3 regions of the Mesorhizobium sp. M1066 genome follow, and region 3 is predicted to be linked to each of the others. Evidence: riboswitches for the same ligand, from Rfam matches in the RefSeq annotation. Region 3 holds a riboswitch; each other region holds the start of a gene.
What was found. A riboswitch is a leader RNA that binds a small molecule or an ion and turns the genes downstream of it on or off. The one in region 3 is predicted to bind thiamine pyrophosphate.
Positions count from the first base shown of each region.

Region 1: another riboswitch for thiamine pyrophosphate. It lies ahead of NKH52_RS23125 (YkoF family thiamine/hydroxymethylpyrimidine-binding protein); the one in region 3 lies ahead of thiB (thiamine ABC transporter substrate binding subunit).
Region 2: another riboswitch for thiamine pyrophosphate. It lies ahead of thiC (phosphomethylpyrimidine synthase ThiC); the one in region 3 lies ahead of thiB (thiamine ABC transporter substrate binding subunit).

Region 1 covers NZ_JAMYMR010000021.1:66,921-76,799, reverse strand. Annotated here, with positions in the region: gene msrA (peptide-methionine (S)-S-oxide reductase MsrA) at 1-400, shown strand, start outside; gene NKH52_RS23135 (formyltransferase family protein) at 782-1,813, shown strand; gene NKH52_RS23130 (RodZ family helix-turn-helix domain-containing protein) at 1,859-2,179, opposite strand; TPP riboswitch at 2,376-2,489, shown strand; gene NKH52_RS23125 (YkoF family thiamine/hydroxymethylpyrimidine-binding protein) at 2,480-3,088, shown strand; gene NKH52_RS23120 (ABC transporter permease) at 3,183-3,944, shown strand; gene NKH52_RS23115 (ABC transporter ATP-binding protein) at 3,941-4,708, shown strand; gene NKH52_RS23110 (ABC transporter substrate-binding protein) at 4,701-5,720, shown strand; gene NKH52_RS23105 (methyltransferase family protein) at 5,894-6,589, shown strand; gene NKH52_RS23100 (hypothetical protein) at 6,799-7,416, shown strand; gene NKH52_RS23095 (DUF3309 family protein) at 7,668-7,823, shown strand; gene NKH52_RS23090 (hypothetical protein) at 8,105-8,362, opposite strand; gene NKH52_RS23085 (DUF982 domain-containing protein) at 8,447-8,716, shown strand; gene NKH52_RS23080 (GntR family transcriptional regulator) at 8,936-9,661, shown strand; gene NKH52_RS23075 (ADP-ribosylglycohydrolase family protein) at 9,665-9,879, shown strand, end outside.
Region 2 covers NZ_JAMYMR010000065.1:4,440-14,318, forward strand. Annotated here, with positions in the region: gene torT (TMAO reductase system periplasmic protein TorT) at 1-315, opposite strand, end outside; partial or broken gene NKH52_RS33665 (ISNCY family transposase) at 791-1,295, opposite strand; gene NKH52_RS33670 (SDR family NAD(P)-dependent oxidoreductase) at 1,663-2,415, shown strand; gene NKH52_RS33675 (GntR family transcriptional regulator) at 2,427-3,089, opposite strand; gene hemA (5-aminolevulinate synthase) at 3,946-5,157, shown strand; gene NKH52_RS33685 (ATP-grasp domain-containing protein) at 5,728-7,032, shown strand; TPP riboswitch at 7,256-7,372, shown strand; gene thiC (phosphomethylpyrimidine synthase ThiC) at 7,476-9,311, shown strand; gene thiO (glycine oxidase ThiO) at 9,308-9,879, shown strand, end outside.
Region 3 covers NZ_JAMYMR010000009.1:32,828-42,706, forward strand. Annotated here, with positions in the region: gene NKH52_RS14835 (amino acid ABC transporter substrate-binding protein) at 42-815, opposite strand; gene NKH52_RS14840 (RNA polymerase factor sigma-32) at 1,138-2,001, shown strand; gene NKH52_RS14845 (M48 family metalloprotease) at 2,026-3,495, opposite strand; gene thiQ (thiamine ABC transporter ATP-binding protein) at 3,687-4,478, opposite strand; gene thiP (thiamine/thiamine pyrophosphate ABC transporter permease) at 4,471-6,090, opposite strand; gene thiB (thiamine ABC transporter substrate binding subunit) at 6,334-7,332, opposite strand; TPP riboswitch at 7,376-7,490, opposite strand; gene NKH52_RS14865 (thiamine diphosphokinase) at 7,578-8,222, shown strand; gene NKH52_RS14870 (ABC-F family ATP-binding cassette domain-containing protein) at 8,224-9,879, shown strand, end outside.

The sequences.
Region 1 (9,879 bases), on a different contig from region 3:
GCTCAACGCCACCTACCGCAACCACGGCACCCACGCAGAAGCCATCGAGATCAATTTCGATCCGGCCATCATCAGCTTTCGCACGCTGCTGGAACGCTTTTTCCAGATCCACGATCCGACGACCCGCAACCGCCAGGGCAACGATGTCGGGACGAGTTATCGCTCGGCGATCTATTACACCAGCGACGAACAGAAGCGCGTCGCCGAGGACACTATCGCCGATGTCGATGCCTCGGGCCTGTGGCCGGGCAAGGTCGTCACCGAAGTCGCACCCGTTGGTCCATTCTGGGAAGCCGAGCCCGAGCATCAGGACTATCTGGAGAAATATCCCAACGGATACACCTGCCACTTCGTCAGGCCAGGCTGGAAGCTGCCGGTTCGCGAGACGGCGGTTTCGTAGATTCGCAACTGCGATTTGCCCTGCATTGCTGCTCGACGGTGTCGTCGAGCAGATCATCGCATCCAAACCTCTTTCAGTCAGCGCGTCTTGTCGCGTCGGCCATTGAGCTTTCATAATGTCCGAGCGCCCTTCGAACACCTTCGTCAACGGCGAATGCGGATGCGGTAGGCAAACACGGTCAGGCGGTTGACAGCCTGCCGTATCGCGGTCCAATTGCGCAGGAAGAGTTGATTTCGGGAGACGGGCCGTGAAAAAAGTTTACGAAAAGCCAGTGTTTGTAAAACGCGAGCGTCTTTCGGTTGTCACTGCCTTGGCATCGCCTTCCACTCAGCCGACCTGACAAGCTCGCCCTGATCTGTCGGCCCGTTTGAGCTGCCGAAGATGAGGCCGATCGAATCGACCGATCACTCGGAGCCGATCACAGCCGTTTTTGTCCTCGATATCTCTAACTATACCGGGCCTCTGCTCGCCGGCTGGCTAGAGGCTGGAAATGCAATTGGCGCGATCATCGTGCCCGGGTTCCGGCGTCGTCCCACCGGTTTCAGCATTGGCAATTTCCGGCGAAGGCTTCAACGCAAGCTGCTGCTCAGGCGGTTTATCGGTAACACGCCTGTCAAGCTGATCGAATTTGGCCGCCCTTACGATTGGAATGCCCTTGGACGGCAATTGTCTGACGTCCGCGCCGATGTGCTGGTCTGCTACACTTTGCCTGTCTTGATCCCTCAAGAGGTTCTTGGCCATTTTTCCAAAGGCGGGGTCAACCTCCACCCGGCGCTGCTCCCCGACTATCGAGGGCCCCACCCGATCCAGCGCTTGGCCGTGGACGGCCGGCATGCGGTTCATGGCGGCGTCACGCTCCACAAGATGTCCGCCGGTTTTGACGAGGGTGACATTCTCGGGCAGGTGCCGTTCTCCGAAGCTGACTGGACCTCGAGAGAAGCCTTGGTCGACAGCACGGCAACCGCTATGCGGATTCTGGTAAGCGAGGCGGTGCCGGCCTACTGCCGGGGGCTGTTGTCAGGAATGCCGCAGCCGAAAGGCGACTTCGTCTGGGCGCGGCTTCAGCCCAGCCACCTGATAATCTCGCCGGCCATGTCGGTCGAGCATGTTGTACGGCTATGGCATGTGCTTGGCCTTCTGCCAGGCATCTATCTTGAAATCGGAACGTGCAAAGTCAGGCTGGGATTCCAGATCAGAAGGCTGGGGCCCTGCACAGGAAAGGCTCCGGTCAGGCGGTGGGGAACAGTGGAATTCGATCTCGCCAACGGTCGGGTCCTGTATTTTACCTACGGTAGAGTGCTCAAACGGCTGATCAATTCAAAACACCTATTTTCGCGCCCGCCCGCCGGGAAACCCGCTCCAGAAATCCGGCTGTTCGGCAAAGCGAGTGCTGCGGACCAGAAAAACGGATGAAGCCGCCGGGCGATGCCCAGCGGCTTCATCCGTTTGCGACGTAAGTTACTTGCCACAATGATTATCGTTTACCGTTGGCGCCGTCGCGTTACCATCGGCGTCCGGCTGCGCGCCTTGCGGGTTGGTCGGGCAATTCTGATCCGCGTTCGAATTCATGTCACCTACCGTGCCAGTCGTGCTGTTGGTCGTGCCCGGGTCGACAGTGTCCGGCTCGATCGTATTCGGTGAAGCCGGCGTGTTCGGCTCAACCGTCACCGACTTGCCGCTGCCGCTTCCATTTGCGTTGTTGCTGCCGGCGCTTTGCGCCATGGCTGACGTGGCCAGACCAATGGTGAGAACCGAAGCTGCGAGGATTTTCATGAACATGGTTTGTCTCCATTTCTGTGAAGTCGTCGCTTATTTTCTACGAAAGTGATCGCGTTGCGACTGTGGGGACAACCGGTCGCGGCGGCGAAGCTTCCCGATAAAATTCCGCTCAGGGGCACCGTGACTGGCGTAATGCTTTTGGCGCAGTGCTCTGAAAAAAACGGCTTCCCCTTGAACTCGAATGATGCTTTAAGGCGCACATCCACAGGGGTGCTCCGTACGGTCGGGGCTGAGACGGGGGCGGCAAGCCCACAGACCCTAGAAGCTGATCTGGGTAATACCAGCGGAGCGAGGCGGGCGATGTTTTCAGGCGCACAGATTTCCCTATACCCCATGACCGACGATTTCGTCGGTGTCATTCTTGGCGCGCTCGGTGCGCTCGATCCCTGGCGCGACAAGCTCAGGATCGAGACCGACGACATCTCGACCTTGCTGGTCGGGCCGCCCGAAGTGCTGTTTCCCGCCATGCGCGACCTCTTCGTGGCGGCGGCACGTAGCGGCAAACATTGCGTGTTGTCGGCCACCATCTCGCGCGGGTGCCCTGGTGAGCCGGATGATCCGATCTGCCGCTCCGATGCACTTGGCGGGCCTGTCGGGCCACTCGGCCCGCGCAAGGATGCGGCCATCGCGGCGGTGCGCAATGCTGCTGCCACCGGCCAGCCGGCGGCGGCGCAGTTCTCGCTCTATGTGATGGGCACCGACGACCACATGGACGAGATCTACGGCTGCATCGATTTTCTCAAGCAGTCCGGCGTCTATGAGCGTTCCAAGCATTTCTGCACGAAACTGCGCGGTGATGCCGGTGCGATCTTTTCGGCGCTGGACGAGGCCTTCTGTCGCTTCGGACCAGGCGCCGGCCACGTAACCCTCGACGTCACGGTCTCGGCCAACAGCCCGTCGGCTGTCTGAAGCCGCCGCGCTTTCGCGCTGCCGTCAAAGGTTTTCTCCCGTGGTCACATCATCAGTCGCTTCGCGCCCGATCGCGGGCCTTCTTGTCAAGGCAATGCCGGCCATGATCTCGGTCGGTTTGCTCCTAGTGGCGTGGGAGCTTTACGCCACCTATTCCGGCATCCGGCCGACGATACTGCCGGCGCCGTCGCGCGTGTTCGAGCAAGCGCTGCTCAATCGCCAGGCGCTGGCCGACAACGCCATTCCGACCATCGGCGCCACGCTGCTCGGCTTTGCCTGTTCGCTCAGCGCTGCCTTCGTGCTGTCGATGCTGGTCGACTTCTTCCAGCCGCTGCGGCGTGCGCTGTTTCCCGTCTTAATCGTCAGCCAGACCTTGCCGCTGGTGGCGATCGCGCCGCTGGTGGTGCTGTGGTTCGGCTTCGGGCTGACGCCCAAGATCATGCTGGTGGCGCTGGTTACCTTCTTTCCGATGCTGGTTGCATTGGTCGAGGGTTATGAGTCGACCCAGGCCGAGATCGGGCAAATGCTGCGCGCCATGGGGGCAGGGCGCTGGCGCATCTTCGTGCTGGCACGGCTGCCTTCGGCGCTGCCCTATTTCTTCGCTGGCTTGAGGATCTCCATCACCTACGCCGTGGTCGGCGCCATCTTCGCCGAATATGCGGGGGCCGCGAAGGGGCTGGGCATCTACATGCTCAACGCCAAGAACAATTTCCGTCCTGACCTGGTTCTTGCCGCCGTCGGAGTGAGCGCTGCCCTGACCCTTGTTCTGTTCGGGTTGACTGTACTGCTGCAGCGCCTTGCGATGCCTTGGGAGCGGGCCGGCAAGGAAACCGAGGGGAAGGGGCCGCGGCGATGAGCCGGCTCGAGCTGCGACATGTGCGCAAGGCGTTCGGTGGGCTCGACGTGCTGGCCGATATCTCGCTCAGCGTCGGCGCCGGTGAGTTCGTCTCGATCCTTGGGCCCTCGGGCGCCGGCAAGTCGACGCTCTTCCAACTTCTGACCGGCGCCGAGCATGGCGAGGGCGAGATGTTGTTCGACGGCGCGCCGCTCGACGACCACGGCAGGCATTTCGCCTTTATGCCGCAACGCGACGCGCTGATGCCGTGGCGGCGGATCCTCGACAACACGACGCTCGGGCTCGAGGTGCAAGGCATCAGGCGCAAGGCGGCGCGGGCGCGCGTTGCGCCGTTGTTTGCCGAATTCGGGCTTGCCGGCTTCGAGCGGCATTTTCCAGCGCAACTGTCCGGCGGTATGCGCCAGCGCGCGGCCTTGCTGCGCACGGTGGTGCAGCAACGCGACATGCTCTTGCTCGACGAGCCGTTCGGCGCGCTCGACGCGCTGACCCGCACGGCCATGCAGCGCTGGCTGGAACAGATGTGGCGGCATCATCGCTGGACGGCGCTCCTGATCACCCATGACGTGCGCGAAGCCGTGTTCCTGTCCGACCGCATCTATGTGCTGTCGGCGCGCCCGGCCCGCATCGTGCGTGAAATCAAGGTGCCGCTGCCGCGCCCGCGCAGCCTTGGCGGCGATGCCGCGCGCCAGGCAAGTACGCTCGAGGCCGAGATTCTCGACATCATCCTCAACGCCACCCCATCCAAAGGAAACGATCATGACTGACTTGACGCGCCGGCAGGCCTTGTTGCTGACCCTTGCCACAGGCCTTCCGCTCATTGCCGGATCGGCGCGAGCCCAAGCACAATCGGCACAAAAGGTCACTGTTGCCCTCGACTGGACTGTCAACACCAACCACATCGGACCGTTCGTCGCCCGCGACAAGGGCTTCTATCGCGAGGCCGGGCTCGAGGTCGACATCCTGCCTTACAGCGATACCGGTGCGGGCACGCTGGTTGCAAATCGCGTCGCCGATTTCGGCATCAACGGCACCATCAGCCTGTTCACCCAGAGAACCGCCGGAGCGGACCTGAAGGGCGTCTATGCGGTGGTGCAGTCTGAAACCGGCCGCGTGGTCTTCAATGCGGCACGCAGCGAGATCGTAAGCCCGAGAAACCTCGACGGCCTGACCTATGGCGGCTTCGGCAGCGCCTGGGAAAACGCCCTGATATCGACCATCATCCGCCATGATGGCGGCAAGGGCAATTTCGAGACGGTGACGCTCGGCACCTCAGCCTATGAGGCGCTGGCCAATGGTTCGGTCGATTTCACGCTCGAAGTCTCGACCTGGGAGGGTGTCGAAGCCGAGCTCAAGGGCGTCAAACAACGCAGCTTCGTCTATGCCGATTACGGCGTGCCTGACGAGCATACGACACTGATCTCTTCGAGCGAAGCCTATCTCCAGGCAAACCCCAAGCCTGCGGCAGCCTTTGTCCAGGCGACACGGCGCGGCTACCAGTTCGCGGTCGATCACCCCGAAGATGCGGCAGCCCTGCTGATCGCGGCCAACAACGATGCCTTGACTAATCCGGCGCTGATCCACGCCTCGCTGAAGGCGCTGATCGACGGCCATTATCTGCGCAGCCAAAGCGGCGCCATCGGGACGATGGATTCGGCCAAGATGGAAGCGATCGGCGACTATCTCTTCGCGTCCGGCATCTTGCGCGATGCCGATGGCAAGCTGGTTGCTCAACGCCCGGATTTCGGGAGCTATTTCCGCAACGACTATCTGAGCTAGTCTGCCAAGATCAAATGAAATGGGTCGCCCGTCTTTCTGGACGACCGCGTGGAGCAGGGTCGTCTGGATGTGGCACCCTGGCTCCCCGACAGCCAGTTTAACACCGATCTGATCTTGTTGATTAACTGCCCGGCAATGGTTGCGTGCAAAGGTCGCCTCGAGGGATCATCGGGGTGTTTGCATTGCTCATATCAAAAAGCGAGGCGCTTTCGCACGTCAGTGACGGCAGGATTCTGTCCGCAGCCCGAAAGCGCGAAATCCTGGTGGATTTGCGCGAAGGTTTCTTTCGGATCTGCGCGCTGGCCTTCGCGGGCATGTTCGTCTACCGCGGCGTATATCACCTGATGCTCGACCCGACCCGCATCAATGTGGCGCTGGTGGCAATCTCCGAGATCCTGACCTTTACCTGGCTGCTTCTGTCGCGGCGACCGCAGGTACGCGACTGGAACCCGCTGACGGTGGTTGTTTCGGTGGTCGCCAGCTTCGGTGTCGGCTTCATCGACCTGGAACCGGGCGTGGCCATCATCCCGGTCTATGCCGCTGCGCCGCTGCAAGTCCTGGCGTTGGGGTTCGTGATCTGGGGGAAGATATCGCTAGGGCGTTCTTTCGCCATTCTGCCGGGCAATCGCGGCGTGATGACCGACGGTGCCTACCGCCTGGTGCGGCACCCGATCTATGCCGGATACCTTGCCGGTCATGTCCTGTTCCTGCTGTCGGCCTTTTCCTTCTACAATCTTGCTGTCTACGCCGCGATCACCTTCTTCCAGGTGCATCGCATCCTGCGCGAAGAGGCGCTGTTAGCCGCCACGCCGGAATACCGGGACTATATGAAGCGCGTCCACTACAGGCTGTTCTACGGCGTCGTCTGACAAGCGGGTGCGCAGAATCGTTCGGTCTGCAATCACGCTTGAACAATTGTTCGAACTTTAGTATCATTTTATTTCAGAAATTTTGTTGATGTACACCACGCTTCAGGTTCAGTATTCTCTCTCTGAAACTGAAATTCACCACCTCGCGTAGTTGATCTTGCAATCGGCCTCTCGCCAATTGCTTAGCGCAACGACAACAGGAGAGTGTTATGGCTCACACCATCAAGACAGTCGCCAACATGTTGGCGGGTAGTGCGGTAATTTTAGCTCTTTCCCTGCCCGCCAATGCTGCGGGAATCGGCCTTGGCGTGGGTGCCTCGGTGGGTGGTAGCGGCGGCGTCAATGCCGGTGTCGGGGCTTCCGTTGGCGGCAGTGGCGGCATCAGTGCCGGAGTGGGCGCCTCGGTCGGCGGCAGCGGTGGTGTAAATGCCGGTGCCGGTGCCAATGTCGGCGGCTCGAGCGGTGTCAATGCTGGTCTCGGTGCTTCGGTCGGCGGCAGCAATGGCATCAATGCCGGCGCGGGCGCCGATGTTGGAGGATCTGGCGGCATTGCTGCCGGCCTCGGCGCCAATGTGGGCGGGACGAGCGGCGTCGGCGTCGGTGTCGGCGTGGGTATTGGGGGCGGTATCAATCCGTCCAATCCGTCGAACCCGAGCAATCCGTCCAATCCGTCAAACCCCAGCAGGCCGAGCCTGCCGGGTGTCGTGGCCCAGATGTCTGATAGCAACGTGGCGCGAATGAAGAAGCGCTGCGTCGACGTGCTCAGCAGCGAAGGCGCCTACGACCGCGATCTACGGCAACTCTGCCTCCTGATCGCTCGTCGCTGATACTGGAGGGGCCGGGGATTGGAAGTGCCGAACCAGACGTGAGGCTCGACCGCACTCTCCTGGCCTCCGGCCGGTAGGAAAGCCCGCCACGCTGGCGGGCTTTCTGCGTCCGCAGGCGTGCCGGAATCAAATTCTGGTTGCCATCATCTGGATGGCCGCTTCTGTTGCCGGCAGACCTCTTCCGCACGCGATGCCCGCCACAATCGCGCGGAACGGCAGAGCCTTTGGAGCGCTCGTCTTTGAACATCGCCATGAGTCTTGGAACCATACCGATCATCATTGCGCTGCTTGGCGGCCTCAGCGGCCTCGGTGGCGGTCCGTTCTACGGCATCGGCTACTATGGCGGCGGCGGCCTTGGGCTCGTGCTGCTCATCGCCATCGTGCTTGTCGTGCTCGGGCGTATCTAGCCGGGTTATCGCAACTGATCGCAATATCGTGAGCGCCCCCAATATCGGCGTGCACCGGATTGTGATGCAGGCAAGCCGGCTTGTGATCCTGCACTCTGCAAAACTTTCGTATGGTCATTGCGGTCCACACCCCCCGTGGAAACAAGAGGAGAGGGTCCCACCCCTTGTCCTCCTCCAAGGCCCGCTCCGGTTCACCGTAGCGGGCTTTTGCTTGCTGGCGAGGGGAAACCGGCTCGCATCAAACCCTATGGGCAAGGCATCCAGAAGCTGATGCCAGTCGACTATTCCATGTCAGGTACGTCGCCGCTGACGAAGAGCGTGTTCGGCGGGCCGTATTCGCCCAGCGTCGGATCGGCCTCGCGGCTCCAGGCGATGACGCCGGCATGCTTTGCCGCCAGAGCCCTGGCGGTGCGTATGGCGCGGTCTTCGCTCTGCTGGTCGGCGGGTCCAAAGGCTGGGAACAACTCGCCATCCTCACCGCGATCGAACGCGACCACGACGATCAGCCTGGGATTTTTCTGGCCACTGGAATCGGACATCTTGCACCTTTGTCGCGGAACCTATCACATTGCGCGGGGTTGAAGGCCGCGAATCGATGAATGCCGACTTTGGGGAGTGGCATCGTGCAAGATCAGCGTTTCGATGAGCCGGTCAGGATTGCGCTCGGCCGATCGCGAAACTCGATCTTCAACGTGGAGCGGGTCGCTCAGGCTGCCGACATCCTGCTGAACCGCTGGCCGGTTGCAACCGGGCAAAAGCATATGGTTGCCCGTAAGGTCTGTCTGGCCGTGCTCGAGGGAAAGAAAGAAGTCTCGGCGGCAAGGGCGGCGTTCATCAACGCCGCTATCGAGGCGGACATTCTCGTTGAGCCGCGTGAGGTGTCGATCCCGTAGCCTACCCGGTGAGATTGAATCAAGGATCGGCTCTATCCTCTTGATTGATCTCGGTCTTTCACACCGGCTTTTCCGGGCCATGGCAACCGGCCAGTTCGGCGCGCTCTGCGGACAATCCGAAATTCGGGGTTCATTGGGCCTGTTTCCGGCATCTGTTGACACGGCATTTCTATCCAGGTATTGAACAGGACTATACAGGTTCACTGAACAGGTACCCATATGAAGCGGCGCGCGGTTCAACTGTCTCCCGGTACGGGCAAACCCGAGCAGATCGCCACCGTTCTCGAACATGAAATCCGCTCCGGTGTTCTCGGCTTCGGCGACCGCCTGCAAAGCGAGAATGAACTTGTCCAGCGCTTCTCCGTCAGTCGCAATACGGTCCGCAAGGGCCTCGAAGAACTGTCCAGCCGCGGGCTGATCACGACCAGGGTTGGTATTGGCTCGTTCGTCACCTTCGACGGCAAGCCGGTGGATGACTCCATCGGTTGGTCGCGCGCGCTGGCCGATGCCGGCGCCAATGCCGAGACGCGGACGCTGCGGCTGGAGGTCATTGAAGACCCCGATCTGGCTGCGCTGCTTGGTATCGAAAGCCCGTTCTTCATTGCCGTTGACCGGGTGCGCACCAACGCCAGCGACGGCCATGCGATCTCCATCGAGCGCAGCCGGCTGCCATTGTCCTCCGAGCTTGAGGACGTACCGTTGCGCGGACTGCGCGAGGGCTCGCTGCACCAGACGCTGCGCGCCGCCGGCCTCATTCCCGACCATGGCGAGGAATGGGTCGAGATCGAGATGCTCAATGCCGAGGATGCGGCCATCCTCGGTTGCCCACAAGGCACGCCCTTCCTGCGCGGCCGCCGGCTGACGCGTGCGGCCGACGATCGGCCGATCGAGTATGTCACCAGCCTGCTCAACCCGGCACATTTTGCGCTGCATATGAGGTTCTGAGCGATGTCGGATGCAACCAGCAAGGCCATCGATCGCGCCATGGGCGCGCTTGTCGGCGGAGCGCTGGGAGATGCGCTCGGCATGCCGACGCAGCTTTTGTCGCCGGTTCGCATTGCCGAACTCCACGGCCATGTCGAGGATTTCATCGAGCCTTTCGCCGATCATCCGGTGTCGAAGGGACTGGCCGCCGGAACCATCACCGACGATACCGAGCAGGC
Region 2 (9,879 bases), on a different contig from region 3:
CAGCGCGTCATAGCCGCCAGCCTGCAGGACCGTCACTTTGACACCCAGGCGCTTTGCTTCCTCAACGATACCGTAGTCGACCGAGACCCAGTAGCTGTCTTTGAGGTGCGGAAACAAGACGCACAGGTTCCAAGGCTTCTCGGCCTTTTCCAGCGGCACATAGTCGAGTGCCTCGACTTTTTTCAGATCGCCGCCTTTGGCCGAGTTGATCTTGAAGGGCCACCAATCCTTGGCCTGGGCGGCGTTGGGCAGGACGGCCACGCCGGTGACGAAAGCCGCCGCGAGGATGGATCGGAAAGCGTGATTCTTGGTCATGTGATTCCCCATTTTCGTGTGTTCCCGGGTCCGGAGCCGGCGATTTCGCCGGCTCCGCGGTCTGCCTTGGGAGCAGAGGCTTGCTGGCGGATCGTAGTACCGTCTAGGCGAGTTCGCCTTCAGGGCATCCGCGCCGTTGTTCATTTTCACAGTGCTACCGTACTACTTATAAGTTATAAGTCAATAGGGTTTTCATTAGCCGGTGCTCAGCCGGGAAGGTGTCTTCAATCGCGGTTTCGCTGCCTCGACCGGGATCACAATCCATTTGACGAAAGGCGAGGTCGGAGACAGCAGCCATGCAACTGGCCTCGGCGATGTGGGCTTCCTCGCGACCGACCGGTATGCGGCTTGTCGATCGAGTTGCCTGACATCAAGCGCCGGCGAATAAGTCAAAGCGATCAGCGTGGCCTTCGAATACAGAGCCATTGGTCAGCAGCCGCACTTCGCTATCGACCAAATCGTCATAGGGTCTTTAGGGAGGAGATGTGCCCAGTGCATTCGCGTGCTGCAACAGCCGCGCTGAACCGCACCGCAGCGTGCCATAACACGCTGCGGTCGGATGATTGTTGAAATGACGGTTCCCGCGCACGACCGTGCCGCTTTCCAACTTCTTTCGTCTGGCGCTTGCCAGCCTGAGTTCTTCCTAGAGGTCGGCGCCCGGATTGCGGGTGTTGTCTTGCGACTTCATTCTCCCGGCAGCCGGGCAAAGGCCCGCAACGTGGAGGCTTCTAAATGGAACGCGGGTTCCCGATGCTTAGTGGGTGGTGCTGCTTGAGCAGGGGCAGGGCAGCACAGCCTCCGCCGGCAAGCCGTCGCGGCCGGTTCCCTTGATAGCGTGCCGGCGCAAGTCCCGCGTCACCAGGCTCGCAAATCGCGATGCACGTCCAGCCATTGCGACATGGTTTTGCCAGCTGAGAGGCCGATCCCGTGTGCGGCAAACAGTCGAAACACTGATTGGTCGGTGTGCGTTCTTGGCGTATTGTGCAGCACTTCTGGCATTACTGGCCTTGCGGGGATGACGAGTCGGTCATGCGACAGTATGGATGTCCCTATCGGAATAGCCGGTCCGCCTTATCGGTCGTCACACCCGCATATCGCTCCGCTTCTAGGGAACACCCCATCACGCGAGGAAAGACATGGCCACATGCGCAGTATCGCCAATCTAGCCGTTGGGCCGACGGCCCGGCGCTTGGGCCAGTCCACCGGCTATAACCCGCGTCACAACTTGATCCACTGATCCTAGGTGACGACAACGTTGTTCGTCATGATTTTGATGGGGCGGGGATTGGCCCAAAAGCGAGCCCCCCAAACTGTGCGGTTGCCAAATACGCAATGGAGTGAATTGGAATGATCATCGTAACAGGCGCCACGCACGGGATTGGGCGGGCCTGCGTGGAGAAACTTGCGTCTGGCGGTTCCAGAGTGGTGGCGACCGGCCGAGATGCAGAAGCGGGCGCGGCGCTCGAACGCGCCAATCACGGTGTCACGTTCGTTGCCGGTGACATCGTCCGTGAAGACGATTGCCGCCGTGTCGTCGACCGTGCGCTTGAACTTGGCAACGGCCGGCTCGCGGGGCTCGTGAACAATGCCGGCATGTCGAAGCGCATTGCCTTCGCCACCGCCACCCAGGACGATTGGGATGAGGTCCTTGCGGTTAATGCACGCAGCGTCTTTTTCTTCATCCGTCATGCGCTGGACGGCTTGCGGCTCGGGAGGGGTTCAGTCGTCAACATGGCCAGCATCGCCGGAAAGACGGGCGAAGAAGGGCTCGCTGCCTACTGCGCCTCAAAGGCCGCGGTCATCGGGCTGACGCAGGCACTCGCGCTGGAGTTCGGCGAGGAGATCCGCTTCAACGCTGTCTGCCCCGGCCAGATCGAAACACGCATGATGGGCAACATCATAAGCGATGCACTGCGCAAGAAGCAGCTCGAACTGCGGATCCCTGCCAACCGCTTCGGTGCCCCTGAAGAGATCGCTGATGTGGTCGCTTGGTTACTTTCGAATCAATCGAGCTATGTCAACGGCACGGTGGTGACTGTAGACGGCGGGGAAACAGCCGGCCTGCGCACACCGCGCGTCGCGCAGATCGATGGTGCTTAGGGCAATTCAGCTCAGCCGGAGCCGCGCTCGTCGAAATAGCGCAGAAAACCATGTGAGCCTCGCTGGATGTCGTTCTCGATCGCCTCGCGGGCCCTCTTCCTGTCGCCAGCCCTCAAGGCCTCGATGAGATGGTCATGTTCTTCCGCGCCGGTGTACCCGCGCGGAATTTCCCGATCGTAAACGTTAAGGATTGGACCCCTCGAGGCCCACATGCTTTCGATCTGTCCGATCAGCATCGGCATACGCGACAGGCGGTAGACGCCGAAGTGGAAAGCGCGATTGGAGGATCGCGCTTCCTTGATATTACCGGCCTTATGGCTCTCTACAAATGAGGCGCGGAAGGTCTCAAGCTGTTCGAGATCGGCGGGGGCAAAATGGTCGGCAGCGTGTTCTGCCGCAAGCCCTTCAAGTGCCACGCGGATCAGCTTGATCTGAATGTAGCGGGCGCGGCTGAGGTCTGGCACCGCGGCGAACCTGCCGGAGCGCAACTCGAGCGCCTGCTCGCTGACGAGCCGCAGACAGGCTTCGCGCACCGGCGTAATGCTGGTTCCGAGCTGCTCGGCAAGATCCTGCATAAGGAGACGATCGCCCGGCGCGAAATTGCCGATGATCAATCCATCCCGCACCTTGCTGTAAATCCGCGCGGACAGGCTGCCCATCTCCTCGGGCTGCATCTTCATAGGGCCCATGGGACTCCCCTCGTCTCTGCTGCAGCTCTACGGAAATGTCGATTGACGCGTTTCACTACGTTTATAAGTTATAATTGCTGCCTATATTTTGTTATTCAGCGGCAGACAAGTACGTTCACGTTAATTGTCTGCAGCAAACATGTCCGTTTTCATAATTATTTGTGAAATTTTGTTTTTATAAAAAACAAGGAGACCCTTCTTTTCCGATTCTGACAATGGAATGTGACGACAGAAAAAGGCGCGATCTCATCTGCGTGGCATGAGTTGGTGTGCGAGAGATGATGACTTCTGAAGGAGCCGGGAAGCTTACGTGTCAATTTCCAGTCTGATGGGCAGAAATTTCCGATTCTGAGGCGACTCCGAACCGGCTGGACCGACGATGACGTCGGCACCGTCAAGATGATCCGGCAGGCCAGCACGTCCAAAAGCTGCGTATGGCGTTTGCAGAGCGTTTCGCCGCCGAAGGGCTTCAAGGGCTGTTGCGCGACAAGACGCGGCCCTCGCGCATTGCGGCTCTCGGGCCCGAAAGCCCGCCGAGCGCAGCTCTGACAAGGCCGCGACAGGAATCGAACGACGACTGGCCAGAATTATGAAATCGCTTGCGACACTCATGCAATTTCAGGCATTTCAGTAACAAATAGATTTAACATTCTCTTCACTTGCACTTTGGGGCGCGTTACCCGAATTAGCTGGAGCGGCCGAAACCCCGCAAGATCAAGCGCGTAGTCGAAATCCAATCTTGCTGGTGCTTGTCGAGGGATGCGACGCGATGGGCCGGCGCAGGTGCGCTGTGAAGCAGCACTGAGCGCGCCGAAAAACGGCTTCCCAACAGGAGATTGATTTGGATTATGTGCAGTATTTCGCCGGAAGAATCGAGCAACTCAAAGGCCGTGGCGGGTATCGTGAATTTGCCGATCTGGAGCGTCAGTCTGGCAACTTCCCAAAGGCCTGGCTCAATAGGCCCGACGGCCGAAAAGAGATAACCATTTGGTGCACTAATGATTATCTCGGTATGGGGCAGCACCCCAAAGTGCTATCGGCAATGAAGCGCGCCATCGATGCCAACGGCGCAGGATCGGGAGGATCCCGCAACATTAGTGGCACCAACCATTACCACGTGTTGCTCGAGCGGGAGCTTGCAGATTTCCACAATAAGGAAGCAGGATTGATTTTTGTTTCCGGCTTCAGCTCAAACGATTCATCCTTGAGTACATTGGCATCTTTGATGCCGGACACAATTATTTTTTCTGACGAGCACAACCACGCTTCAATTATTAGTGGATGCCGCAACAGCCGGGCCGAAAAGCGCGTCTTCCGGCATAACGACGTTGCGCATTTGCGGGAGCTTCTGCGCAGTGTAAATCCTGCAAGACCCAAGATCATTGTTTTTGAATCGGTATATTCAATGGACGGTGACATTTCACCGATCAAAGATATCTGTGACATGGCGGACGAATTTGGCGCAATGACGTTTCTGGATGAAGTTCATGCATCGGGAATGTACGGTCCGAAAGGCGCCGGCATTGCCGCGGAACTTGGCATCATGGATCGTCCAACCATCATCGAAGGGACGCTAGGTAAGGCGTTCGGCTCGATGGGGGGTTATGTGACCGGACCTGCCTCCATTGTTGACAGCATACGAAGCTTCTCGATCGGTTTCATTTTCACCACGGCGCTTGCGCCAGCGCTGGCGGCTGGTGCGCTGGCAGCGCTGCGCCATCTTCGCGATTCAGATTCAGAACGAATTGATCTGCACCGGAAAACGAAACTTTTAATCGGATTGCTGAAAGAGGCGGGCATCCCCGTCATGCCGACCCGAAGCCACATCATTCCTGTGCTTATTGGTGATCCATTCCGTTGCAAGGAAGCGTCCCGCCAGCTTCTGGATCAGCATGGAATATACGTTCAGCCAATTCTGGCGCCGAGTGTTCCGGTGGGAACCGAGCGGTTCAGGGTGACGGTTACGCCTGCCCATAGTACGACAGATATTCGGACGTTCGTCGATGCGCTCAGGCAGGTTCTGCTGCGGGACAATCTTGGCAAGGCTGCCTAATGTAAATGCTGGGAACGACAGGGCGCGCAGCCTCAGACCTGATTATATCAGCCGGGCTCACCGAGGTGGAAGCGGCGGTCAGCGATCCGGTTCTGACGCCCGATCGCATCTTCGAATGTCATCGGAAAGCAGTTCCGTAACCCGCAATGACAGCTTTCGCGATCTTAAATGATGTGACTCCATGATTGAATGGGGCCGTTTGACGACTCGCTGCTTACACATCGGGCCGGTTCCAGATTCAGGGCTCACCATGAGCCGGTATGACCAGAGCGCATGTTCTTGTGCTGCGAGTTTGATGTGGCTTGGCGTGCCCTACCCGAGGGGTAGGTCACGCCCATGCCCACGGGATCACACACTAACCCCAGCTAACCTGGTTTGAACGGAGCAAGCCTCCGACGCCGCCCTAATCAAAAACGCTGCAACAGATCCTTCAAATCAATTTACAAGATTTTTACAACCGTCAGTCGTTGAGAATGGTACGGCACCGCGAGACTGAGGTCCGGCACGGCCACAAAAGTGACGCCGGTACCCACGGACCGCCGCCAGCACGCAACATCGGGATTAACAGCAATGGTAAGAAGAAGAGCGCTCATATTGGTCGAAGGCCATAGGGGTACTGGTCAGCTATACGTCCAAGCGGCTCAGTGTCTTGGTCTTCATCCAATTACTCTGACGGCTGATCCACCTCGGTACGACTATCTTTCGGCGGAAAACGTTGAGGCAATCCGTGTCGACACTGGCAATCTCGAAGCGTTGGTCCGCGAAAGTTCGCGGCTGCGTGCTACCCACGACATTGCTGGCATTACTGGCTTTGCCGGGGACCATGAATCGATCTATGCGACAGTTGGCAAGCTTTGCCGGCATTTCGATCTACCGGGACCGAACCCTGAATCGATTGAACGAAGCTGCGACAAATTCAAGCAACGCCAACTCCTCGCGCAGGCCGGCGTTCCAATACCGGCTTATCGGTTGGCAACGAATGCGGCGGAGGTAGAAAGCTCGGCTGCAGAGATCGGCCTGCCCGTGATTCTTAAGCCGGCAGTAGGCAGCGGCAGCATGGGTGTCCGATTGTGCCGCAGCCTCGAAGACGTAGCCGAACATACGACCTATCTATTGGGCGGAAAGCACATATGGCGGTCTACACCGAAAATACTCGTCGAAGAATTCGCACAGGGCCCGTTCTATAGCATTAATGTTATGGGGAATGAGGTCGTTGCGATTTGCGCCAATGACTTTGGTCCCCTCCCCCATTTCGTCATACGTGAGGTGACGTATCCGGCCCTGCTAACCGATCAGGAGCGTGAGCGCATCGCCGATGTTTCGCTGAGCTGTTTGCGGGCTCTCGGCCTTGGCTGGGGGCCAACTAACATTGAACTCCGGTGCACGAAACGCGGCCCAGTTGTCATTGAAGTCAATCCGCGTCTTAGTGGCGCGCCCGACCCTCAACTGGTCCAGTTAGCTTACGGTGTCGACCTCGTCACCGAGCACATCAAGCTTGTCATTGGCGAGGAATGGAATCTGCGCAAAAAGCATTCGCATACTGCGGCCGCGCGATTCCTGCTTCCTGATCAAGATGGCACCCTGGACTGGATTGGTGGCGACACTCAGGCAGCTGCTATATCAGGTGTGGCCGAGGTCAAATTGAATGTTGAACCCAAGACACCGATCGTCAGGAAGGGGGATTTCCGAGACTGGATTGGACATGTCATTGCCACTTCGCCCAGCCGTGCTGAAACCGAGGGCGCCCTTCAGCGAGCGGTCGACTTGATCGATTGGTCGATCACCCCTTTTCCGGCGACAATAGGAGGTGATCGAGAGCACGATGTTTGTGGGGCGTTCGGGCGGCCCACCAGTTCTGTTCCGATCAGGCATTGACGGCTTAAGATCCTTGAAACGCAGCAGTTCCGTCTACGTCAATGTCACATCAAGTTTGACGAGGCAAATGCAGCTTTGGCCACACCTGCCTTGTCTCCCGCAGAACTTCTACGCGACCCATGGCGAGGCCGTCGGCCCAATTTGGGACCAATTTGATTGCCGCCCACCGCCGTCGCAGGACGAACATGCGCTTGACAAGACAACCCCGGCCCGTTCAACTTGAGGCATTCACCAGGGGAGTCCCGGCAAGGGGCTGAGATACTGCTGGCTTTCGCGGCGCAGTGACCCGTTGAACCTGATCCAGTTCATACTGGCGTAGGGACGGTGCAAGCGCTCTGCGGGAGTTCACGCCCGAGGTCCTGTTTCGGCAGGTCGACAGAAGCGTCTTTTCATCCTTCCGGCACAGAACTGGGTCTCCAATGCATGAGCAAAGGAGCCTCAAGATGAATGCCCTTACCCCCGCCGTGTCGACGGGACCGCTGCCCGCCTCGCGGAAGATCCACAAGCCCGGCACCATCCACCCACGGATCAGGGTGCCGATGCGCGAAATCGCCGTCCATCCGACAGCCGGCGAACCGCCCGTTACCGTCTACGATCCGTCGGGCCCCTATACCGATCCGGCTGTCGAAACCAGCATCGAAAAAGGCCTGGCCCGGCTTCGCCACGAATGGATCTTGGCGCGCGGCGATGTCGAGGGCTGTGACGGCCGCCATGTCCGGCCGGAGGACAACGGATTCGCGACGGGCGAACGCCTGACGCCAGAATTTCCCATCCGCCACCGACCGCTCAGGGCCAAAGCAGGCAAGGCGGTGACGCAGCTTGCCTACGCGCGCGCCGGCATCATCACACCCGAAATGGAGTTCGTTGCCATTCGCGAGAACCTTGGTCGCGAGATCCTGCACGGCAAGCTTGAGCGCGACGGCGAGGCTTTCGGCGCGACGCTGCCCGATTTCGTCACGCCCGAATTCGTGCGTGACGAGGTGGCGCGCGGACGGGCGATCATTCCCGCCAACATCAACCATCCCGAGAGCGAGCCAATGATCATCGGCCGCAATTTCCTGGTCAAGATCAACGCCAATATCGGTAACTCCGCCGTCACATCGTCGATGGCTGAAGAGGTCGAAAAGATGGTGTGGGCGATCCGCTGGGGTGCCGATACGGTGATGGACCTGTCGACCGGCCGCAACATCCACAACATCCGCGACTGGATCGTGCGCAACGCGCCGGTGCCGATCGGCACGGTGCCGCTCTACCAGGCGCTCGAAAAGGTCGGCGGCATTGCCGAGGATCTGACCTGGGAGGTGTACCGCGACACGCTGATCGAACAGGCCGAGCAAGGCGTCGACTATTTCACCATCCACGCCGGCGTGCGGCTGCATTATATCCCGCTGACCGTTGACCGGGTCACGGGCATCGTCTCGCGCGGCGGCTCGATCATGGCAAAATGGTGCCTGCACCATCACCGGGAAAGCTTCCTCTACGAGCACTTCGCCGAGATCTGCGACATCGCCAGAGCCTACGACGTCTCCTTCTCGCTCGGCGACGGCCTTCGTCCCGGCTCGATCGCCGATGCCAACGACGCGGCGCAATTCGCCGAATTGGAAACGCTCGGCGAGTTGACGAAGATCGCCTGGGCGAAGGATTGCCAGGTGATGATCGAGGGCCCTGGCCATGTGCCGATGCACAAGATCAAGCAGAACATGGACAAGCAGCTCGCTGTCTGCGGCGAGGCGCCGTTCTATACGCTTGGACCACTGACGACCGACATCGCGCCGGGCTACGACCACATCACCTCAGGCATCGGCGCCGCCATGATCGGTTGGTTCGGCACCGCCATGCTCTGCTACGTCACGCCCAAGGAGCATCTTGGCCTTCCCGATCGCAACGACGTCAAGATTGGCGTGATCACCTACAAGATCGCCGCCCATGCCGCCGATCTGGCGAAGGGTCATCCGGCGGCGAAAGTCAGGGATGATGCCCTTTCCCGCGCGCGCTTCGAGTTCCGCTGGGAAGACCAGTTCAACCTGTCGCTCGAGCCAGAAACCGCGCGGTCTTTCCACGACCAGACCTTGCCCAAGGAGGCGCACAAAGTGGCGCATTTCTGCTCGATGTGCGGGCCGAAATTCTGCTCGATGCGTATTTCCCACGACATCCGCGCCGAGGCACAGAAGGAGGGCATGGCGGCGATGGCGGCGAAATACCGCGAGGGCGGCGATCTCTACATGCCTGCGGGCGAGACCGGCGCACCGCTCATACCTCAGCCACGTGAGTCATCATGAAGGTCTTGGTCAAAGGGGCCGGCGTCGCCGGCCTCACCGCCGCCTTCGAGTTCGCCGCACGCGGCGCGGCGGTTACCGTTGCCGAGACAAGGCCTGCCCTTGGGGGCAATGCGTCGTGGTTCGCCGGCGGCATGCTGGCGCCATGGTGCGAGCGTGAAAGCGCCGAGCAGCCGGTGCTGGATCTCGGGCGCGGTGCCGCCGACTGGTGGGATGCCGCAACGCCCGGCTTGGTAGCACGACGGGGAACGCTGGTCGTGGCCTCGCCGCGCGATGCGGGCGAGCTCGACCGGTTCGCCAGCCGCACGTCGGGGCATCGGCGTGTCGATGAAGATGAAATTGCGTTGCTGGAGTCAGACCTCGCCGGCCGATTCCGCCGAGGATTGTACTTCCCCGACGAGGCCCATCTCGACCCGAGCCAGGTGATGACGGCGCTTCACGACAGGCTCGCGGCCATGGGGGTCGAATTCCACTTCGGGACCAACGCCCGGCAGGTTTCCGGTTTCGATCGTCAGATCGACTGCACGGGGATGACCGCTTTCGATGACAGGCTGCGCGGTGTTCGCGGCGA
Region 3 (9,879 bases):
TCGATGTGTCTCATGGGCCGCGGACCGGCCCGCCTCATAGATTAGTTCGAAACGTCCTGGCCGAAATAGGTGTCGGAGATCTTCTTGTAGGTGCCGTCGGCCTTGATATCGGCCAGCGCCTTGTTGATCGCCGCGACCAGCTCCGGATCGCCTTTGCGCACGATGACGCCGGAATAGTCGGCGTTTTCCTCTTGCGCGGCGATCTTCACATTGGCGTCGGGCTTGTGCTTCTTGAAGTCGAGGAACGACAGGCTGTCATTGATGGTGGCGTCGGCACGGCCGGTCAGAAGCAGTTGGATCGACTGGTCGAAGCCGTCGGTGCCGACCAGTTCGGCGCCGTTCGTTTCGGCCAGCTTGCCGAAATTCGAGGTCAGCGACTGCGCCGACTTCTTGCCCTTGAGATCGGCGAAGCTCTTGATGTCGGTGTTGTCGCCGCGCACGATCAGCACCGCCTTGGAGGCGATGTAGGGATCGGAGAAGTCGTACTTTGCCTTGCGGGCGTCGGTGATGCCGACCTGATTGATGACGGCATCGTAGCGATTGGCGTCGAGGCCGGCGATCAGTCCATCCCACTTGCCTTCGAGGAATTCGGCCTTGACGCCGAGCTTGTCGGCGACCGCCTTGGCGATTTCGACGTCGAAGCCGACCAGTGCGCCCGAGGTGTCATGATAGGTGAATGGCGCATAAGTGCCTTCCGTGCCGACCTTGATGACCCCAGCCTGCTTGATCTGGTCGAGATTGGCGCCGGCATGGCCTGCAGTGACAGCTACGGCCTGCAGCGTTCCGGCGATGATGAGCGATTTGAGCCATTTCATTTTTCTGTGATCCCGTCCTTGGCCGGCTGACCGGCATATTGTGAGCGCTGGAAACTGACAGATGCAAGTCGAAAAAATAAGGAACAGAATTTCAAAACCAACCGGTTTATGAAACCAGATACTCTAAATGGCACTTTCTGCTCGTCATCGCAGCCATCACGAACCGTCCTGGGAATCCTTCAGGCAACACAATCCCGCCGCCACGGTCGCGGAACCTTTCCCGCGCATGGCAGTTCTGGCTGTTCTAGGGCACGACGCCGCCATTTCAACCCGGGCGCCAGCCAAGTTTGCAAAGTAATCCGCACCACCCAGGGAGCGCCTCATGATGGAAGACACGGCAGGACGGATCATGGTCCGCGCGGCAATGAAGGCTCCCTACCTCGAGCGTGACGAAGAGCATCGGCTTGCATTGCTCTGGAAAGAGGACAACGACCAGAACGCGCTGCACAGCATCACCGTCGCCCATATGCGGCTGGTCATTTCCATGGCCTCCAAATTCCGCCATTACGGCCTGCCGCTCGGCGATCTGGTCCAGGAGGGTCATGTCGGATTGCTCGAGGCCGCCGCCCGCTTCGAGCCGGAGCGCGAGGTGCGGTTCTCGACCTATGCGACATGGTGGATTCGCGCCTCGATGCAGGACTATATCCTGCGCAACTGGTCTATCGTGCGTGGTGGCACCAGCTCGGCCCAGAAGGCGCTGTTCTTCAATCTGCGACGCCTGCGCGCGCGGTTGGCGAATGGCACGGAGCCGCTCTCCAACGCCACGCTCTATCGCGAGGTGTCGGAGGCGCTTGGCGTCTCCGAAGCCGATGTAGCGATGATGGATTCGCGGCTCTCGGCGCCCGACTCCTCGCTCAACATGCCTATTGCCGACGATGCGGGTTCGACCGAGCGCATGGATTTCCTGATTTCGGACGATCCGCTGCCCGACGAGATCGTCGGCGACAAGATCGATGTCGCGCGCCGCTCGCTCTGGCTGAGGGAGGCGCTTCGCGCGCTCAACGCACGGGAGCTGAGGATCATCGAGGAACGGCGGCTGAACGACGAGGGCGCCACACTCGAAGCGCTCGGCGAAACGCTCGGCATCTCCAAGGAACGCGTCCGCCAGATCGAGGCCCGCGCCATGGAAAAGCTCAAGGTCGCATTGGTAAAGCAGAATCCGGAGTTCATGGCGACTGCCGCCTGAACGGCGGCAGGCGTCCAGCGGCGCCTACTTGTCGGTGACGATCTTGACCTTGTCGCCGGCCGAAACCGCGGCACCGGGCGACAGCGCATTGAGGACGCGGAACAGGTCGAGCTTGCGGTCGACGCCGACCATCTGCGCCGAAAGCGAACCCATCGTCTGCCCAGGCTGGACGGTGACGACGCGGATGTGCAGCGGCTTCAGCGCCGCCTTTTCGGCAGCGCTCAAAATCCGGAACGAGCCGCTGACCGAGCGGGCGATCGTGTCCAGCGACGTGCTGGCGGAAGGGGCCGCGGTCAGCAGCCGGTAGACCTGGCCGCCGGCGCGGATCACCGCAATGTCGAACTGCCAGCCTTCGGCGCCGGCATGCGCGGTCGCCGCCTCATTGCCGTTGATGGTTTCCTGCTTGACGCTGCTGTCGACGAGACCAGCCACCCAGCCGCTGCGGATATAGTCCGTCAGCGCCCGGTTCTTGTCGATCGAGACGCCATCGAAACGGATTGCTATGTCGCCAGGGCCGGTGGCCGTCACCGCTGCCGCCGAATTGTCGATGATGAAGCCGTCCGGCACCGTGAACGACACGCCAAGGCCCGGGTGCAGGAAGGTTTCGCCGCGCACATAGCCTTCCTCGGGTGTGTCGCCATAGAGCAGGCCGTCTATGCCGGCGAGGAAGGAATCGCGGTCTCGCGTGCCGACGCCCGGCGCGCCGAACTGGCGGGCATGGCGCTGCGCCAGATCGATGCGCTGCGGCGTGTTGGGGTGCGTGGCCAGGAAGTCCAGGCTGGCATCGGTGGCGCCGCTGATCGAGCGGAAATCGGTATAGGCCGACATCGATTGAAGGAAGCGGCCTGCGGCGAAAGGATCGTAGCCGGCCTCGCCGATCGATTTGATGCCGATGGCGTCGGCTTCCAGCTCCTGGTTGCGCGAAAATTGCGCCAGCCTCAGCTTGCCGCGGATCAACGCCGCCTTGGCGGTCGGGCTGTCGCCGAGCACGTCCGAAACCACCTTGGTCGCCAAGCCTTCCTCGGCCTCCAGTTGCTGGCGCTGCAGGCCGTGATTGGCGGTGACGTGGCCCATCTCATGCGCGATGACGGCGGCAAGCTCGGCCGAATCATTGGCCAGCGCCAGGAGGCCGCGGGTGATGTAGAGATAGCCGCCCGGCAGCGCGAATGCGTTGACGTTGGGCGAATTTAAAATGGTGATGCGATAGGTCTGTGTCGGGTTGGCGGACACCACCGTCAAACTACCGACCACCTTGGCGACCATGCGCTCGAGCTTGGGGTCGGAATATTCACCGCCATAAGTCGCCAGGATGCGCGGGTGCTGCGCCTTGGCCAATTCGGCGAGCTTGTTGTTGGCGCCGACATTGTCCACCGTGATCGGCCTGTCGGAAGGCTGGAAGCCGGATTCCTGAACTTCCGGCGGCGTGAACATCTGGCAGCTTGCCAGCGCCACGGCAAAGCCAGCCAGCGCGAGAAAGCGCGCCAGCGGTTTCATTCCCAATGTGTTAGTGCCGATCTCCAGAACGGCTTCCTTTCGGGTTCCGGCACATGACAATGAAAATCGGGGGCGATCTTCGGAATGTTCACGCGCCATATCTCAAACTGCTGCGGTAGGGCGGACCTAGCCACACTCCCCCGGTCATGGCAAGCAAACGCCACATCGCCTGGAGCCGGTTTGACCGTAAATTATGTCCGCTTCCGGGCAACATCGCGTGATGTGGAATATCCAGCACCCGCGCCGATATAGCGCCGGAACGCCTCCGGACCAGCCCCGGTAAAGAAATCATCAGCCTTGCCGGTTGCGGCCACCAACCCATTGTCGACAAACACCATGTGCTCGCCGATGCGGCGTGCATCCTCGGGCTGGTGGGTGACAAATAGCACCGTCATGGCGCGTTCGGCATGAACGGCAGCAACCAGATCCAGCATCTCGTCGCGCAAAGCGGGTCCGAGCGAAGCGAAGGGCTCGTCGAGCAGCAACACCGGTCGGTCGCGCACCAGCACGCGGGCCAGTGCGACGCGCTGGCGTTCGCCCCCGGAGAGCTCGCGCGGCAGGCGTTTCTCCTTGCCCGCGAGACCGGTGCGCGCAAGCGCCTCGGCGACCGCGGCGCGGTCCGCCTCGGTCAGTCCCAGGGAGGGCGAGCGGCCGAGCCCGACATTCTGCTCGACGGAAAGATGCGCGAAGAGATTGTTCTCCTGGAACACCATCGACACCGGCCGCGCCGAGGCCGGCTCGGTGCTGACATCGGCCCCGCCGATCAGCACGCGGCCCGATTGTGGGGTCTCGAAGCCGGCGACCAGATTGAGCAGTGTCGACTTGCCCGAACCGCTCGGACCCATGATGGCGGTGATCTTCGCCGTGGCGAACTCGACGTCGAAGACAAGTGGCGCATCGCCATAGCTGCCATAACTGAACGACACATTGTCCAGCCGCACCGGCGCGCCCTTTTCGAGCCTGTTGGCCGCCCTCTCACGCATCGCGGACCTTCTCCCTTCCCAGCCAGTGCGCCGCCACGATCAACGCGAGACAGACGAAGCCGAGCAGCAGTGCCAGGCCGGCGGCATCCTCGGTGCGGTAGCTGCCCATCCGTGCCAGAAGAAGGTAGGGCAATGTCTGCACGGAATCACTGCCGAACAGGGCAATGACACCGAGATCGCCGAGCGACAGCGCCATGGCGAAAGCAAAGGCCGTGGCGAGCGGTCGCCGCAGCGATGGCCAGTCGACCAGCATCAGCCGGTTCCAGCCCGCAATGCCGAGCAGTGCGCAGAGCCGTTCGTGACGCTCGCTCGCCGCATCATAGGCGGGACGCACGGCGCGCAGGGCGAACGGCATCGCCATCACCGCATTGACGGTGACGACCATGACCGGGGCGATGGCGAAGACATCGCCGGCATGGCGCAGCAAGAGGAACCAGCCGGCGCCAACGACGATCGGCGGCACGACAAGGACAAAACCGGCGCCTGTATCGGTGGCGCGTTCGAGCAGTGTCTTTGCGCCGGCACGGCGGTTCAGCGCCAGTGCCCGCCGCGCCATGGTCAGCGCCAGCGACAGCATCACCGAAAGCAGCGCCGACAGGAAGGCGAGCGCCGCGCTGGTCAGCGTTGCCTGCCGGACAGTGGCCTCGCTGGCCAAACGGCCGAGGTCCGCACCCAACCCGGCCACCACGGTTGCCGCCATCGGCCCTACGACGAACAGCAGCGCCAGGATGATGACTAGCGCGTTCAACCAGGTCTCGCTCCGATTGACCGAGAGATAGCGGCGTTGCGCGACCGGCAAATTGGTGTCGCCGACCACATTGGCGCCCAGGCGCGTCAGGGTCAGCACAACGATAAAGGTCAAGGCGATCTGCAACAGCGTCAGTGTAACGGCCCGCGCGGGATCGAAATCGAAGCGCAGCGCCTGGTAGATGCCGACCTCAAGCGTCGTCGCGGCCGGCCCGCCGCCGAGCGTCAGCACGATGGTGAAGGATGTGATGCAGAGCATGAACACCAGCCCGGCGACGCCGGGTAGTGCGGCGCGCAGCGTTGGCCATTCGATCAGCCGGAACGCCGGCCGCGCCGCCATGCCGAGCTGGCTCGCCAACCGCCATTGGTCGGCCGGTATGGTCTGCAGCGCCTCGAGGAACAGCCGCGTCGCCAGCGGCAGGTTGAAGAAGACATGGGCGACGAGGATGCCGGACAGGCCATAGATGCCCGGCCAGCTTCCCCCGCCGATCATGGCAAACACGCCGGCGAAATAGCCGGCGCGGCCATAAAGCGCCAGTATGCCGAGTGCCGCAACGATGGCCGGCAGCGCCAGCGGGACGGCGAAGAGCTGCAGGATGAAGGCGCGGCCAAAGAAGCGTGGATGCCGCGACAGCGCGCGCGCCACGAACAGTGCCGGTACGACCGAAAGCAGCGTCGACAGCGCTGCTTGCCAGAGCGTGAAGCGCACGACGCGCAGGAGATAGGGATCGAAGGTCGACCAGGCGCCCGAGAAATCATGGGCGCCTTCGAAAAGCAGACCGGCAAAAGCGCCGCCGATCAGTAGCGCGATTGCAGCGAGCGCGAGGGTGCCAGCGGTGATGCGGGGGTCAGACGCGCGTTGCACGCTGGACCACCATTCTTTCCATCGCGGCAATTACAAAGGATTGCGTTCCTTGGCGGCCCCCTCTGTCCTGCCGGACATCTCCCCCTCCAAGGGGGAGATCGGCCGCCACCCATGCTTCTGCTAGTCTCCAACGTTGCCGGACTATAACCAGCAACGACGCTGCCAATCTCCCCCCTTGAGGGGGAGATGGCCGGCAGGCCAGAGGGGGGTGGAGTGGCGCGAACATCAAAAGAACTCGCAAGCCTACTTGCTCATCACCGCCAGCCACTCATCGACCCAGGCCTTGCGGTTGGCGGCGACCTCTTGCGGGCTGAACAGCAAGGTCTTGGTCGGCTTGACCAGTTTGTCGAAAGCCGGGTTGAGCGGTTTGTCGGTCTTGCCGGCCGGGAACATCCAGTTGGTTTCGGGGATGGCATCCTGGAACTTCGGTCCAGTCATGAAGGCCATGAACTTCGCCGCCAGCGGATTCTTGGCCCCCGTCGTGGTGATGCCTGCCACCTCGATCTGCAGATACTCGCCCTCTTCGAACGAGGCCGCCTGGTAACGCTCGGTGTTCTCGGCGACCATATGGTAGGCTGGCGAGGTCGTGTAGGACAGCACCATCGGCGCCTCGCCCTTGGTGAACAGGCCGTAGGCCTCGCTCCAGCCCGGCGTCACGGTCAACACCTTCGCCTTGAGCTTGGCCCAGGCCTCCGGCGCCTTGTCGCCATAGACCGACTTGACCCACAAAAGCAGGCCGAGGCCCGGCGTCGAGGTGCGCGGATCCTGGATGACGATCTTGTCGTCGGCGCTGCCTTCGACCAGTTCTTTCAGGCTCTTCGGCGGGCTCTTCAGCTTCTCGGTGTCGTAGACGACAGCGAAATAACCGTAGTCGAACGGCACGAAAGTGTCGTCGCTCCAGCCACCCGGCACAGTGACATCCGCCACCGCGCTATGCGGCGCGAACAGGCCTGTGGCCTTGGCATCGGCGGTCAGATTGGTGTCGAGACCGAGCACGATATCGGCCTTGGTCGATGCGCCCTCCAGTCTGACGCGGTTGAGCAGCGCGACGCCATCGGCAACCGAGACGAACTCGACATCGCAGCCGCATTCGGCCTCGAATTCCTTCTTCACCACGGGACCCGGACCCCAGTCGGCGGTGAAGCTTTCATAGGTGTAGACGGTGAGCTTGTCCTTGGCCAAGGCCGGCCCGGACAGGACCACGGTCACGGCTGAGACAAGAGCGTATAAAAGCGTGCGCATCGGCGCCTCCTTCGTTCGAATTAAAAGGAATTGAGGCGTCGGACTGTCCGAAACGTCTAATCCCTCCGCCGGTACAAACCGGATCAGGTTCAGCGGGTTGGCGAGACTGCCTCTCAGCCGGTCCGCGAAGATCGCGTCCGGCACCCCGTTAGAGCGTTTCGACACATAGGCCGGGCCGATCCCCCATGCAAGTGGGAGTTTGCCGCCTTCCGTTTCCCGTGCCGGGCTGGTAAGGGCCACACGATATGAGCACATTCACCATCCTGCTTGGCGGCGATCTCATCCGCACGCCACGGCTCGACCGTCAGGTCGAAGGCTCCCGCGTCATCGCCGCCGACGCCGGCATCGGCCATGCGCGGCTGCTGGATCTCGTGCCGGAACTGTGGGTGGGCGATTTCGATTCGGTGCCGGCCAACCTGCCTGACGATCTCGCTGCCGTGCCGCGCCGGACCTTCCCTGCGGAGAAGGACAAGACCGATGGCGAACTGGCCATCGCCGCCGCACTCGAGCGCGGCGCGACTCGCCTGGTGCTCGCCGGCGCCTTTGGCGGCAGGCGCGCCGACCACGCTTTTCTGCATCTAGCGCTTGCCCTGCGGCTGGCCGAGGCCGGGACTGATGTGCTCCTGACCAGCGGCGCTCAGGAAGGCATCCCGCTGCTGCGCGGAACGGCCGGCTTCGACTATGCCGATGGCACGCTGTTTTCGGTGCTCGGCTTTTCCGAGCTCGCCGGCCTGACCGTCACCGGCGCCAAATGGCCGCTGAACCACGTCAAGGTGGCGTTCGGTTCGTCGCTGACCATCTCCAACGAGGTCAAGGGCCGCCTCGAAATCGCACTGGACCATGGCCGCGCGATGCTGCTCGCTCATCCCTATCCCTTACCTGAAAGCTGACATGGCCCCGCCTCTTCTCAACCTCGACGGGATAAAACTGACCTTCGGCGGCACGCCGCTGCTCGACGGCGCCGCCTTGACGGCTTCGGCCGGCGACAAGATTGCACTGGTCGGCCGCAACGGGTCGGGCAAGTCGACCCTGCTGAAGATCGCCGCTGGCCTGATCGAGCCGCAGGACGGCGAGGTGTTCCGCCAGCCTTCGGCAACTATCCGCTATTTGCCGCAGATGCCCGACATGGAGGGCTTTGCGACTGTCCGCGCCTATGTCGAGGCCGGGCTTGGCCCTGCCGACGATCCCTACCGCGCCAGCTATCTGATGGAGCATCTCGGACTGTCGGGTGAGGAACGTCCGAACGACCTGTCGGGCGGCGAGGCGAGGCGCGCCGCCCTTGCCCGCGTCATGGCGCCCGAGCCCGATATCCTGCTGCTCGATGAGCCGACCAACCATCTCGACCTCTCGGTCATCGAATGGCTGGAAGAGGAACTCATCCGCACCTCCTCGGCACTGATCGTCATCTCGCACGACCGCCGCTTCCTCGAACGCGTGTCGCGCGCCACCATCTGGCTCGATCGCGGCCAGACCCGCAGGCTGGACAAGGGCTTTGGCCATTTCGAGGAATGGCGCGACCTGGTCCTGGAGGAAGAAGAGCGCGAGCAGCATAAACTCGGCCGCCAGATCGTTCGCGAAGAGCATTGGCTGCGCTACGGCGTGACGGCGCGGCGCAAGCGAAACATGCGCCGGCTCGGCGAGTTGCAGACCATGCGCCAGCGTTTTCGCGGCCATCGCGGTGCCGAAGGGTCGGCGACCATGGTGGCGAGCGACGCCGCCGAGTCCGGCAAGCTGGTGATCGAGGCGAAAAACATCGAAAAGAGCTTTGGCGATCTCACCGTGGTCAAGGGGTTTTCGACCCGCATCCAGCGCGGCGATCGGGTTGGCCTGGTCGGGCCGAACGGCGCCGGCAAGACGACGCTCTTGAAGATGCTGACCGGCGAGATGAAGCCCGACGCCGGTTCGGTGCGGCTCGGCACCAATCTGGAGATCGCCACGCTCGACCAGAAGCGCGAGGCGGTCGACCCGCAGGAGACGCTGGCGCAATATCTCACCGACGGGCGCGGCGAGAACCTCGTCATCAATGGCGAGCAGCGCCACGTCGTCTCCTACATGAAGGATTTCCTGTTCAAGCCGGAGCAGGCACGCACCCCGGTGCGCGAGTTGTCCGGCGGAGAACGGGCACGGCTCTTGCTGGCGCGGGTGCTGGCGCGGCCGGCAAACCTTCTGGTGCTCGACGAGCCGACCAACGATCTCGATATGGAGACGCTGGAACTGCTGCAGGAACTGGTCGCCGGCTTTGCCGGCACCGTCATCCTGGTCAGCCACGACCGCGATTTCCTCGACCGCACCGTGACCAGCCTGATCGCGCCGGATGGTGAAGGCCGCTGGATCGAATATGCCGGCGGCTACTCCGACATGCTGGCGCAGCGCGGCGGCACCAGGCTGGACGACCGCAAGGCGCGCGCGAAGGCCGAAAACGGCGAGGCGCCAGTGACGACCAGAAGTGAAGCGGCCGCGCCAAAGGGGCCGGCGAAGAAACTGTCGTTCAAACAGAAATTCGCGCTGGAATCGCTGCCCAAGAAAATCGAGGCTGTGACGGCTTCG